DNA from 3 places in the Streptomyces sp. NPDC046977 genome. Region 1 is predicted to be linked to each of the others. Evidence: riboswitches for the same ligand, from Rfam matches in the RefSeq annotation. Region 1 holds a riboswitch; each other region holds the start of a gene.

Region 1 (3,957 bases):
CGCCTCGGTGGCCCAGGCGAGGTAGGCCGGGCGGTCGGCGGAGCGCAGCGGCAGGGTCTCCCGGAGTGCGGGTTCGTCGACCTGGATGACCGACGTCCCGGCCGCCTCCAGGTCGCCCACTTCGTCGCGCAGGGCGAGGGCGACCTGGCGGGCGGTGTCGCCGAGGGGCTGGTCGTCGCGGACGAAGGACCAGGCGAGCATGGTGACCGGGCCGGTGAGCATGCCCTTGACCGGACGGTCGCTCAGCGACTGGGCGTAGGCCGTCCACCGCACCGTCATCGGCTCGGCACGGGAGATGTCCCCAGCGAGGATCGGCGGCCGGACGTAGCGGGTGCCGTACGACTGCACCCAGCCGTGCTGCGTGGCCAGATAACCGGTCAGCTGCTCGGCGAAGTACTGCACCATGTCGTTGCGCTCGGCCTCGCCGTGTACCAGGACGTCCAGCCCGGTCTTCTCCTGGAAGAAGATGACTTCCTGGATCTCCGCTTTGATGCGTTCCTCGTATCCAGCCACGCCGATGCGGCCAGCCCTCAGATCGGCGCGTGCGGTGCGCAGTTCGGTGGTCTGCGGGAACGAGCCGACGGTCGTCGTGGGCAGCAGCGGCAGGCCGAGGTGAGCGCGCTGGGCGACCGCCCGTTCGGCGTACGGCTGGGAACGGCGGCCATCGGCGTCCGTCACGGCCCCGGAACGGGCTCGGACGGCAGGGTCATGAGTGATCGGTGAGCCGGCACGGGAGGCGAGGTCGGCGCGGTTGGCGGCGAGTTCGCCGGCGATGGCGCCGGTGCCCTGGGAGAGACCCTTGGCGAGGGCTACGATCTCGGCAGACTTCTGACGGGCGAAGGCCAGCCAGCGCAGGATCTGCGGCTCGATGTCCCGCTCGGCAGCGGCGTCCAGCGGCACGTGCAGCAGGGAGCAGGAGGCGGATACGTCGACGCGGTCGGCGAGCCCGAGAAGGGTGCCTAGCGTGGCCAGCGACTTCTGCAGATCGTTGATCCAGATGTTGCGGCCGTTGACGACACCTGCGACCAGGCGCTTGCCGGGCAGTCCGCCGACAGCGGCCAGGGCGTCCAGGTTGGCCGCGGCTGCCTCGGTGAAATCCAGCGCGAGGCCCTCGACCGGTGCCTTGGCCAGGACCGGGAGAGCGCCGCCGAGCCGGTCGAAGTAGGAGGCGACGAGCAGCTTGGGCCGGTCGGTGAGGGCGCCGAGGTCGCGGTAAGCGCGCTCGGCGGCATTGAGCTCGGCCGGGGTGCGGTCCTGTACGAGCGCGGGCTCGTCGAGCTGGACCCACTCGGCGCCGGCCGCACGCAGGTCGGCGAGGACTGACGCGTACACGGGCAGCAGCCGGTCCAGCAGCGTGAGAGGCTCGAAGTTGGCGGACACGCCTGGTGCGGGCTTCGCCAGCAGAAGGTAGGTGACCGGGCCGACCAGCACGGGCCGGGCGGCCAGGCCCTGGGCGAGGGCCTCCTTCAGCTCGGCGACCTGCTTGCCGGAATCAGCCGTGAAGACGGTGTCGGGGCCCAATTCCGGTACAAGGTAGTGATAGTTGGTGTCGAACCACTTGGTCATCTCCAGCGGAGCGACCTCCTGCGTGCCACGGGCCATCGCGAAGTAGCCGTCGGTGGCATCGGCTTCGACAGCGCGGCGGTGGCGCTCGGGGATCGCGCCCACCATCACGGTCGTGTCCAGGACGTGGTCGTAGTACGAGAAGTCACCGGTGGGCACCTCATGGATGCCCGCGTCGGCGAGCTGCCGCCAGTTGCTCCGTCGGAGCTGGGCTGCGGTCGCCTGGAAGGCGTCGGCGGTGACGCGACCCTTCCAGTAGCCCTCGACGGCCTTCTTCAGTTCCCGGTTCTGACCCTGGCGGGGGTAGCCATACACGGTGGCCCGTGCTGCCGCGGCTGCGGTCTTCGCTGTCACGGAGATCTCCTTCGCGAGATGGATCCCTGAGATCCCGGAGACGGGACGAGAGCGCGAAGGGAGTGACGGAACCGGACGGCCACGACCTCGCGCGGCAAAAGCGCGGTCGTTCCGTCCGGTATGTACGCCGACCCGCCCTCGAGGTCACCGGGATGTCCGCGCACGGAATGGTCCGCACGCGGGCAGTTGGCAGGTCTTCGGACTCGCGGGCACGCCCTCCTTCTCGCGGGCACGCCCTCCTTGCCGGAGGACACCTACTGGCCGTCGCTTCCCAGGCCCGGTCGGGCCCAGTGCGTATGACGGCGGTCGTTCCCACTCACCGCTGCGGGGCAGTCCCGGATTCCCACCGGGTTCCCTCTTACGACGCATCCCGCCTGGCGGACGGGGCGAACCAGCTGCGTCTCCCACCCTAGAGGGCCGCGACGGCGGAAGGGCGACGCAGCCCACATTCCGGACCGCGGGTCGTGGCTTTCGGGCGATGGACGGCGCCCGCGGACGCACGGTCCGCGGGCACCGCTTCGGATGTCAGACACCCCAGCGCAGGGCAATCGTGTCGCCGACGTTGATCACCTTGCCGCGGGTGGCGGCGGCGAAGGAGGACCCGTCGACGCTGACCTTCCACGTGCTGGAGCCGCTGTTGGCCTTGCCGTTGAGTGCGGTGATCGTGCCCGTGCCGGAGGCCGGGGTGACGGAGGTGACGCATCCGGACGGGGTGCCCGCGGTGCCCGCCGCGTCCAGGAGCGCGCCGAGCGTCGTGGTGGCGCCGGTCGGGGTGAGCGTCACGGAGCAGACCTTCAGGTTGCCCGCGCCGTCGTCGACAGTCAGCGCCAGCTTGGCGGCGGTGCCCGAGGCGAAGGAGGTCTGGCTCACCCACTGCGGCGCGCCGACCGTGGTCGGCACGGGCGGGGCCGAGGTGAAGCCGCCGCCCGCCACTGCGCGCAGTCCGTCGATTGACGCGTACGCCTGCGGGGTGGTGTCGCTGGGGAGGTACTTGAAGCCGCCGCCGGGGTTGAACTGCTGGGCGATGAGGAAGTCGACGGGGGTCTTGCCCATGGAGGTGAGGAAGTCGCCGGTCTGCGAGTTGATGCCGCAGGCGTTGAGGCCGGAGACGGCCCAGCCGTTGGAGTCGGTGTTGACGCCGAACATGGAGTTGAAGGCGCCCGAGCTGGCGACGAGCTTGCCCTTGAGGAACGCCTTGGCCTGCACGACGTCCATATCGGTGGCGGGCACGCCGGAGACGCACAGGGCGGCCATGGCCGCGCCGGTCATGTCGATGTCGCTGGTCGCGGCGAGCTGGCTGGCGTTGCCCTCGGCCTTGCTGTAGTTCCAGCCGCCGTCGTTGTGCTGGTTGGCGCGGAGGCGGGTGATGATCGAGTCCCGTAGGGCCTGGGGTATGCGCTGCGTGCCGGACTGGGTCTTGGCACCGTTCAGGGCGAGGGCGGCGAAGACGGTGCCGTTGAAGTTGGCGGACGGGCCGAAGTAGCCGGCTTCCGCGGTCTGCCAGTAGCCGTAGATGTCGGCGACCAGGTTGCGTGACGCGCTGACGCGGGCCGGGTCGATGCCGGCGGCGTAGGCGTTGAGCGTGGCGCGTTCGTAGTCGGTGACGACCGGGGACGTCGACGGCCAGGACGTGGTGGAGAGCAGGTTGCGGTAGACGGTTCTGGCGTTCTTGCTGGTGTCGCCGCCGGGGGTGACGTCGACGACGGCGGTGCCCGCGGCCGCGAACGCGCTGAACGCCCACTCGTTGGACAGCCCGGCGCCGGCGTACGAGCCGTCGGCGGCTTGCAGGGACTTGAGGTAGGCGACGCCGTTGGTCTTCGAGGTGGCGATCTGTGCCGGGGTGGACGTCGCCAGTGCCGGCTGCGCGGTGAGGACGAACGCGCCGAGCACGGCCGCCGCGGCGAGCGCCGGGCGACGGAGGGACGTGGCGAGGGACATGGCCTGCTCCTGGGGTGAGGGACGCCGGCCGGTCGCCGTGCCGGACCCTCGCGAGCTGCGCGTGGGGAGCGGCGGGCATGGCCGCCGTCCGGGACGCGTGGA
Region 2 (3,957 bases), on a different contig from region 1:
ACCCCGCTGACGACGTGGCTGGACGACCTGCACCGCAATCTGCACCTGGGCGAGACCGGCCGCCTCTATTCGGAGGTTGCCGCCAGCTGGCTGTGGGTGATCGTCGCCGGAGGGCTCGTCCTGTGGCTCGGACGCGCCCGCGGGCAGCGCGCCAAGTCGGCACGCGGTGTGCTGCTGCCCGACCGCTCCGCAGGCGGAGTGCGGCGTACGCGCAGTTGGCACGCCGCCACCGGCGTATGGCTCGCCGTCGGTCTGCTCGGTCTCAGCGCCACCGGCCTGACCTGGTCCCACTACGCCGGTGCCCGGTTCGGGGAATTGCTGAACGCGGCGAAGGGGCACGCGCCCGCGCTGGTCACCGCCCTGCCCGGCGGTACCGGCGCCGGCAAGGGCGAGCCTGCGGGGCACGCCGGACACGGCACGGGCGCCGGCGCGGCGACGGCCGACCCCGCAGCCTTCGACGCGGTCCTCACGGTCGCCCGCGAGGCCGGCCTCGGTGGCCGGGTGGAGCTGACGCCGCCCGCCGATGCGACGAGTGCGTGGACCGTGGCGCAGGACGACGACCTCTGGCCGGTCCACTACGACCAGGTAGCCGTCGACGCCGCCAAGGGCAAGGTCACCTCGGAGAGCCGTTGGGCCGACTACCCGGTCCTGGCCAAGCTCAGCAAACTCGGCGTCCAGGGCCACATGGGCCTGCTGTTCGGCATCGTCAACCAGATCCTGCTGGCGCTGATCGCGGTCGGCCTGATCTCCGTCATCGTGTGGGGCTACCGCATGTGGTGGCAGCGCCGCCCCACGCGTGACGGCCGCACGGCGGCCCTCGGGAAGGCCCCCGCACGAGGAACGTGGCGACAACTCCCGCTGCCGGTGCTGATCATCGGCGTCCCGGCCGTCGCCGCGCTCGGCTGGGCCCTGCCCCTGCTGGGCATCACGCTGATCGCGTTCCTCTTCTACGACATCGTGTTCGGGCTCTACTTGCGGCGTCCCGCCGCCTGACGTCGCGGCAGAAGAGGGGACGGGGGCTGCCTCCGGTCGGGCACACCACTGTGCCCGACCGGAGGCCACCGAAAGAACGTCAGACGCTCCCCGCAGTTCGCGCCGCCCAGCGATCCTCGACCTTGGCGACGCGCCAGTACGCGATCGCGACGGCCCACACGACGACGAAGAGGCCAACGATCACGTAGCCGACGTTGTCGAGATCGAGGCCGGCGACCCAGCCGGTGAGCCCGTCCGTCATGTCGAGCTTGTCGTGCAGGACCCCGACCAGTTCGATGGTGCCGATGACGAAGGCGACGGCGATGGACAGACCGGTGATGGTGAGGTTGTAGTAGACCTTGCGCACGGGGTTGGAGAACGCCCACTGGTAGGCGAAGTTCATGAAGGTCCCGTCGAGGGTGTCGAACAGGCTCATCCCGGCGGCGAACAGCAGCGGCAGGCACAGGATCGCGTACCAGGGCAGACCGGCGGCGGCTCCGCTGCCCGCCATCACCATCAGCGCGACCTCGGTGGCGGTGTCGAACCCGAGCCCGAAGAGGAAGCCGAGTGGGTACATCTGCCCGGGACGGGTGATGGAGCGGGTGAGCCTGCCGAGTACGCGGTTCATGAACCCCCTGGATTCCAGGTGGGTTTCGAGCTCCCGTTCGTCGAAGAAGCCCGTACGCATCTTCTTGAAGACCCGCAGTATGCCCAGTAGGGCGACGAGGTTCAGCAGGGCGATGAGATAGAGGAACGTGCCGGAAACGGTGGTTCCGACCACACCCAGCGCCTGGTGCGTTCCGGAGTCCTCGTCCGCCAGGGTGCCTGCCAGACGGGCACCGCCGGCGACGAGCGCCGCCAGGGCCACCACGACGCTGGAGTGCCCGAGGGCGAACCAGAAGCCCACGGAGACCGGGCGTTTGCCGTCCGCCATGAGCTTGCGCGTGGTGTTGTCGATGGCGGCGATGTGGTCGGCGTCGAAGGCGTGCCGCATTCCCAGGGTGTAGGCGGTGATACCGAGGCCGAGACCGAAAGCCTCGGAACCGACCCGGTAGTCGTTCGGTATCACCAGCAGGAACAGCACACCGAAAGCGACGACGTGCAATGCGGCGATCACGGCCATCAGGCCCGCGGTGCGGAGCGTGTCCTCGCGCCGCCAGCGGAACGGGCCGGCGAACGGGGCAGATGGGGGCAGGGTCATGCGGTCACGCTCCAGCACCTCGTGGATCAACTCGTGAGATGCCGCGGCCGGTCTCCTGGCTTACGGGCGAAGCGCGCCCGCCCCTGCCTTCCCGGCCTGTGAGGACCAGTGGCACCGCCGAAGCGGGAGGGGGCGGGAACTACCCGATCACAGTGGCGAGGGCCGCCCCGGACTGAGCCTTCCATCGGCTGTCACCGGTCTTCCCGAGCACCACGGCGCCATCACCCTAGGAGCGCGGGCACTCCGCCTGCAAGGCTGCACAGGTGCAGAGACGCACAGGTATTCAAGATCACATCCCGGGCTGCCAGGATGGCGCCCATGCACCTTGTTCCCGCCGAGCGGGCGGGCCACCGAACCATCGACGGCCACCGTGTCTGCGACGCTGTCGCCGCCATTGGAGAACCTGGGCATGTGCGGGCCTGGGCGGATCGCTTCTCGCTGCTCGCCGATCCAGGCCGTCTCGCGCTGCTGCTGGCTCTCCGGACGGCGGGGCCGATCGCGGTCACGGACCTGGCGGTCGCCACGGGCATGACGGACACGGCGGTCTCCCAGGCCCTGCGGCTGCTGCGGGCCGCCGGCATCGTCACCGGTGACCGGCAGGGCCGGATCGTCCGCTACCGCATCGTGGACGAGATGACCGGGCAACTGCTGGGACACTGCGCGGCGCCTCAAGGAGACGGGGCCGCCGACATGTGACGTTCCCATCGCCCGCCGGTCGACGATGAGCTGGTTGACACCCGGCGCCCGCGAGACGCCTTTGACGGGTGAACGAGAGCCTGCGGCGACATGGTGGACCGGGGTCGGGACGGGCAGGTGAGCCCGGCGGGCCCGCTTGCCCCGCACACCGTGCGAGCGGGGCCGGACGCGCGGGAGCCGTCAGGCGCCGGAGGCGGTCTACGCGGCGGTGAGGCATGCCCCAATGCCTCTACACCGATCGCGCACTCCTGCCCAACTTGTCCACGTGTCCTTTCCCGTGTTCGATCCCACACCTGCTTGAGGTCGGTCCGTGGGAGGAAAGGGTCAAGAGTGGGACGGCGGCCAGCTACCTCGTCTTGAATTCGACCTTGCCTGCGCTCATCCGAAAACTGCCACTGGAGTACAGCATCGGCCGGGCCTCCACGTGATTCCCGCTGTACTTCTCAACATGCCGAATCTCAATGCCACCAGGGGCGGTGAAGTCGATCAACGCAATAGCAACCCAGTAAGACAGGTTGCGATTATTGAACAGCGGTACTGTGACAGTCGAGCCCCGCCCATCGGTTACAACTGCCCGGGCACCATACGACTTGAACGAGCCGACACCATTCTCAACCGCACTGTACGCGCAGATGAGAACATATCCCTGCAGGTCGGGACGCCGGATCGTGATGGTCTCCCGCCCCGGCCTCCGGGAATCGCCATCTAGGGCGATGAATGGCGGAGCCATGAGCGATCCCAAATTCCGGTAATAAATCACCTGTTCGGATTTGCTCGGCTTGGCACCCTTGGGCGTCACCAGACTCCGCGGAACATGCAACGCGTAGAGATCCAGATCGGCCCCGGCCCTCCGTCTGGCATCACTGCCTCCGTTCCATTCGAGCATGGCCGTTACAGCGAGGCTTGGATCTTCCTTTCTCATGTTGATCGTTGCCTGGCCACCCTTGGTGAGCACAACCCGTCCCAGAGGGCCCGGCGGGGGCAGCGGTGTCACCGGCGGCCGTTGCAGTGCAGCGGACGGAACGGCAGGGGCGCGAACCGGCTGGGCACTTGTCGCATGGTGCGACGTGCTCGGCGACTCAGGTGGC
Region 3 (3,957 bases), on a different contig from region 1:
GGCCCGAGGTCATCTTCGCCGGGCTGGTCGGCGCGATCGTCTGGAATCTGCTGACCTGGCTGGCGGGACTCCCCTCCAGTTCGTCGCACGCCCTGTTCGGCGGCCTGATCGGCGCCTCGGTCGCCTCCGCCGGGTTCGGGGCGGTCAACGGCGACGCGGTCGTGATGAAGGTGCTCGTCCCGGCCGTCTGCGCGCCGGTCGTCGCCGGGGTCGCCGCGCTGCTGGCGACCCGCCTGACCTACCGCATCAGCCGCGGCAGCGACCCGGCCGCGACCGCCAGGGGCTACCGGGCCGGCCAGATCGCCTCGGCGGGCCTGGTCTCCCTCGCGCACGGCACGAACGACGCCCAGAAGACCATGGGCGTCATCACGCTCGCCCTCGTCACCGGCAACGTCGTCGCGCCCGACTCCGACCCGCCGCTGTGGGTCATCGGCTCGGCGGGCCTGGCCATCGCGCTCGGCACGTTCATCGGCGGCTGGCGGATCATCCGCACCATGGGCAAGGGCATCACCGACATCCAGCCGCCGCAGGGCTTCGCCGCCCAGACCGGCGCCGCGGCGGTCATCCTGGCCTCCTCGCACCTCGGCTTCTCGCTGTCCACCACCCAGGTCTGCTCCGGTTCCGTCCTGGGCGCCGGGGTGGGCCGCAAGGGCGGCGTCGTCCGCTGGAGCACCGCGGGCCGCATGGCCGCCGCCTGGGTGCTGACCCTGCCGGCCGCCGGCCTGGTCGCGGCGGGCGCCGCGCTCCTGGCCGACCAGGGCGACGCCGGCGTCACCGCCGTCGCCGTGCTGGCGCTCGCCGTGTGCGCCGCGATCCGGGTGGCCGCCCGCCGCAGGCCGGTCGACCACACCAACGTCAACGCCGACAACGTCAACGCCGGCACGGACGCCGGCTCCGGCGCCGCGGAGCCTGGCATCGTCACCGCGGCCGTCGCCGCCGTGGCGCCGCCGCCCGCGGGGCCCGCGACCGGTACCGGCCACACCAAGGCCACCGTCTGACGCCGGGCCCGCAGCCCCCACCCGTCCCGGAAGGACACAGCAGCATGCACATCGACTGGGCTGCCCTCGGCTCCGTCTTCGGCGTCAGCCTCGCCGTCACCGTCGGTCTCGTCGGCGTCTTCACCCTCGGCATCGTCGGCCTGTCCCGGCCGGCCGGCACCGGGGGCGGTCAGGGCGCCCTGGCGCGCGCGGGCGCGTACGCGTGCTTCGCGCTGTGCGCGGCGGCCGTGGCGTACGGGATCCTCCTGATCGTCGCCTGATACGCCGCCACGCGGTGTGAACTCGGCCTCAGCTCCCGGCCTTTCCGGCCGTGAGCTGGGGTTTCCGCGTTTCCGGGCCGCTACGGGGTGAGTTGACGGGCCGGATCGGCGCGTGGTGGTATCGGAACCGCCACACGGCGGCAGGAGAGGAAGTCCGGTGCGAATCCGGCGCGGTCCCGCCACTGTCACCGGGGAGCGCGCCTCCACCAGCGGCCACGGCCCGTACCACGGGCTGGAAGGCCGGGGGTGCCGCCGATCCGGGAGCCAGGAGACTCTCACCGCCGGTCACGTCGAGCCAGGGCGCGGACCCTGAGTGAGGACACCAGCGATGGGCGGCTGCCGCCGTACACCCGACGCCGGCTCTGCCGCGCCGTCGGTCTTCGCCGCCGGGGCGGCTCTCGGCTGGCTTGCCGACCTCGCCCTCGCGGACCCGCGCCGCGGGCATCCCGTCGCGGCCTTCGGGCGCGTGGCGGGCGCGCTGGAGCGCGCGTTGTGGCAGGACCACCGCGGACGGGGCGCGCTCTACACCGTGTTGTGCGCCGGGGGCGCCGCGGCGGCCGCCGCGGGGACCGCACGCGCCGTACGCCGCTCCCCCGCCGCGTCCGTGGCCCTGACCGCCGCCGCGACCTGGGCGGTGCTCGGCGGTACGTCGCTGGGGCGTGAGGCGCGGACGATCGGCGCCGCGCTGGCCGCCGGGGACACCGCGGCGGCGCGGGCCCGGCTGCCCCACCTGTGCGGGCGGGACCCGCAGGCGCTGGACGAGCGGCAGATGGCCCGGGCCGTCGTCGAGTCGGTCGCGGAGAACACCTCGGACGCCGTCGTCGGCGCCCTGGTGTGGGGCGCGTTGGGCGGCGTGCCGGGGCTCGTGGGCTTCCGCGCGGTCAACACCCTCGACGCCATGGTCGGTCACAGGTCGCCGCGGTTCCGCCGGTTCGGCTGGGCGTCGGCCCGCCTCGACGACGTCGCCGGCTTCCCCGGTGCCCGGCTGACCGCCGCGCTCGCCGTGCTGGCGGGCCCCGACCGGCGGGGCGCGTGGCGGGTCTGGCAGGCGGACGGCGGCCGGCACCCCAGCCCGAACGCCGGACCCGTCGAGGCCTCGTTCGCGGGGGCGTTGGGCGTACGGCTCGGGGGGACGCTGGCGTACGGGGGCCGGGTCGAGCACCGGCCCGTACTCGGCGCGGGCAACCGGGCGGTGGAAGTGGCGGACATCGAGCGGGCGGTGCGGTTGTCGCGGCGGGTGGGCGCGCTGGCCCTGCTGGCCACGGCCGGGGGCCGGCTGGCCTGGCACCGGCTCGCCCGCGGGAGCCGGAGGAGGAGCGCATGAGCGGCGGCGCGCTGCTGGTCGCTGGCACCACCTCGGACGCGGGCAAGAGCGTCGTGACGGCCGGCATCTGCCGCTGGCTGGCCCGCCGGGGCGTGTCCGTGGCCCCGTTCAAGGCCCAGAACATGTCGCTGAACTCGTACGTGACGCGCGAGGGCGCCGAGATCGGCCGGGCGCAGGCCATGCAGGCGCAGGCCGCGCGCGTGGAGCCGTCCGCGCTGATGAACCCGGTGCTGCTCAAGCCGGGCGGCGACCGCACGAGCCAGGTCGTGCTGATGGGCCGCCCGGTGGGCGAGATGAGCGCGCGCGGCTACCACAACGGCAGCCGCGCGGAACTGCTGGAGACCGTCACCGGCTGCCTGGAGGAGCTGCGTTCCCGCCACGACGCCGTCATCTGCGAGGGCGCGGGCAGCCCCGCCGAAATCAACCTGCGCCACGGCGACATCGTCAACATGGGCCTGGCCAGGGCCGCGCGGCTGCCGGTGGTCGTCGTCGGCGACATCGACCGCGGCGGCGTTTTCGCGTCCTTCTTCGGCACGACGGCGCTGCTGAGCCCCGAGGACCAGGAACTCGTCTGCGGCTACCTGGTCAACAAGTTCCGCGGCGACGTCTCGCTGCTGGAACCAGGGCTGGAGATGCTGAGCGGTCTGACCGGACGCCGCTTCTACGGTGTCCTGCCGTATCAGCACGGCCTCGGTATCGACGAGGAGGACGGACTGCGGCTGTCGCTGCGCGGCACCGTACGGGAGTCCGACTCGGCGCCGCCGCACGGCGAGGACGTGCTGCGGGTCGCCGTCGCCGCGGTCCCCCTGATGTCCAACTTCACCGACGTCGACGCCCTAGCGGCCGAACCCGGCGTCGTCGTGCGCTTCGTCGACCGGCCCGAGGAACTCGCGGACGCCGACCTGGTCGTGCTGCCCGGGACCCGGGGAACGGTCAAGGCGCTGGAGTGGCTGCGCCGGCGCGGGCTGGCCGACGCGGTCGTGCGGCGTGCCGCGGAAGGCCGTCCGGTGCTCGGAATCTGCGGCGGCTTCCAGATGCTGGGCGAGACGATCGACGACCCCGTCGAGTCGCGGGCCGGTCTCGTACCGGGGCTCGGCCTGCTGCCGGTCCGGGTGCGCTTCGCGCCCGGCAAGACCCTGGCCCGGCCGTCCGGCACGGCCTGGGGGGAGACCGTCGAGGGGTACGAGATCCACCACGGCGTCGCCGACGTCCGCGGCGGCGACGAACCGTTCCTCGACGGCTGCCGCACCGGCGCCGTCTGGGGCACCCACTGGCACGGCTCCCTGGAGAGCGACGGCTTCCGCCGCGCCTTCCTGCGCCGCGTCGCCGAGGCCGCGGGGCGGCGCTTCGTCCCGGCGCCGGACACGGCGTTCGC

Evidence for each region. Region 1 has a riboswitch for cobalamin ahead of metE (5-methyltetrahydropteroyltriglutamate--homocysteine S-methyltransferase). Riboswitches for the same ligand answer to the same signal wherever they lie in the genome.
Region 2: it holds a riboswitch for cobalamin, as region 1 does, so the genes downstream of both, ABZ883_RS20495 (HoxN/HupN/NixA family nickel/cobalt transporter) here and metE (5-methyltetrahydropteroyltriglutamate--homocysteine S-methyltransferase) in region 1, are expected to answer to the same signal.
Region 3: it holds a riboswitch for cobalamin, as region 1 does, so the genes downstream of both, ABZ883_RS31875 (cobalamin biosynthesis protein) here and metE (5-methyltetrahydropteroyltriglutamate--homocysteine S-methyltransferase) in region 1, are expected to answer to the same signal.

What each region holds. Positions count from the first base shown of each region.
Region 1 is NZ_JBEYWO010000041.1:2,908-6,864, forward strand. It holds gene metE (5-methyltetrahydropteroyltriglutamate--homocysteine S-methyltransferase) at 1-1,917, opposite strand, end outside; cobalamin riboswitch at 2,088-2,328, opposite strand; gene ABZ883_RS38235 (hypothetical protein) at 2,443-3,855, opposite strand.
Region 2 is NZ_JBEYWO010000013.1:2,458-6,414, reverse strand. It holds gene ABZ883_RS20500 (PepSY domain-containing protein) at 1-993, shown strand, start outside; gene ABZ883_RS20495 (HoxN/HupN/NixA family nickel/cobalt transporter) at 1,073-2,173, opposite strand; cobalamin riboswitch at 2,201-2,403, opposite strand; gene ABZ883_RS20490 (metalloregulator ArsR/SmtB family transcription factor) at 2,492-2,869, shown strand; gene ABZ883_RS20485 (TerD family protein) at 3,216-3,957, opposite strand, start outside.
Region 3 is NZ_JBEYWO010000026.1:84,752-88,708, reverse strand. It holds gene ABZ883_RS31885 (inorganic phosphate transporter) at 1-998, shown strand, start outside; gene ABZ883_RS31880 (hypothetical protein) at 1,043-1,258, shown strand; cobalamin riboswitch at 1,404-1,533, shown strand; gene ABZ883_RS31875 (cobalamin biosynthesis protein) at 1,587-2,582, shown strand; gene ABZ883_RS31870 (cobyric acid synthase) at 2,579-3,957, shown strand, end outside.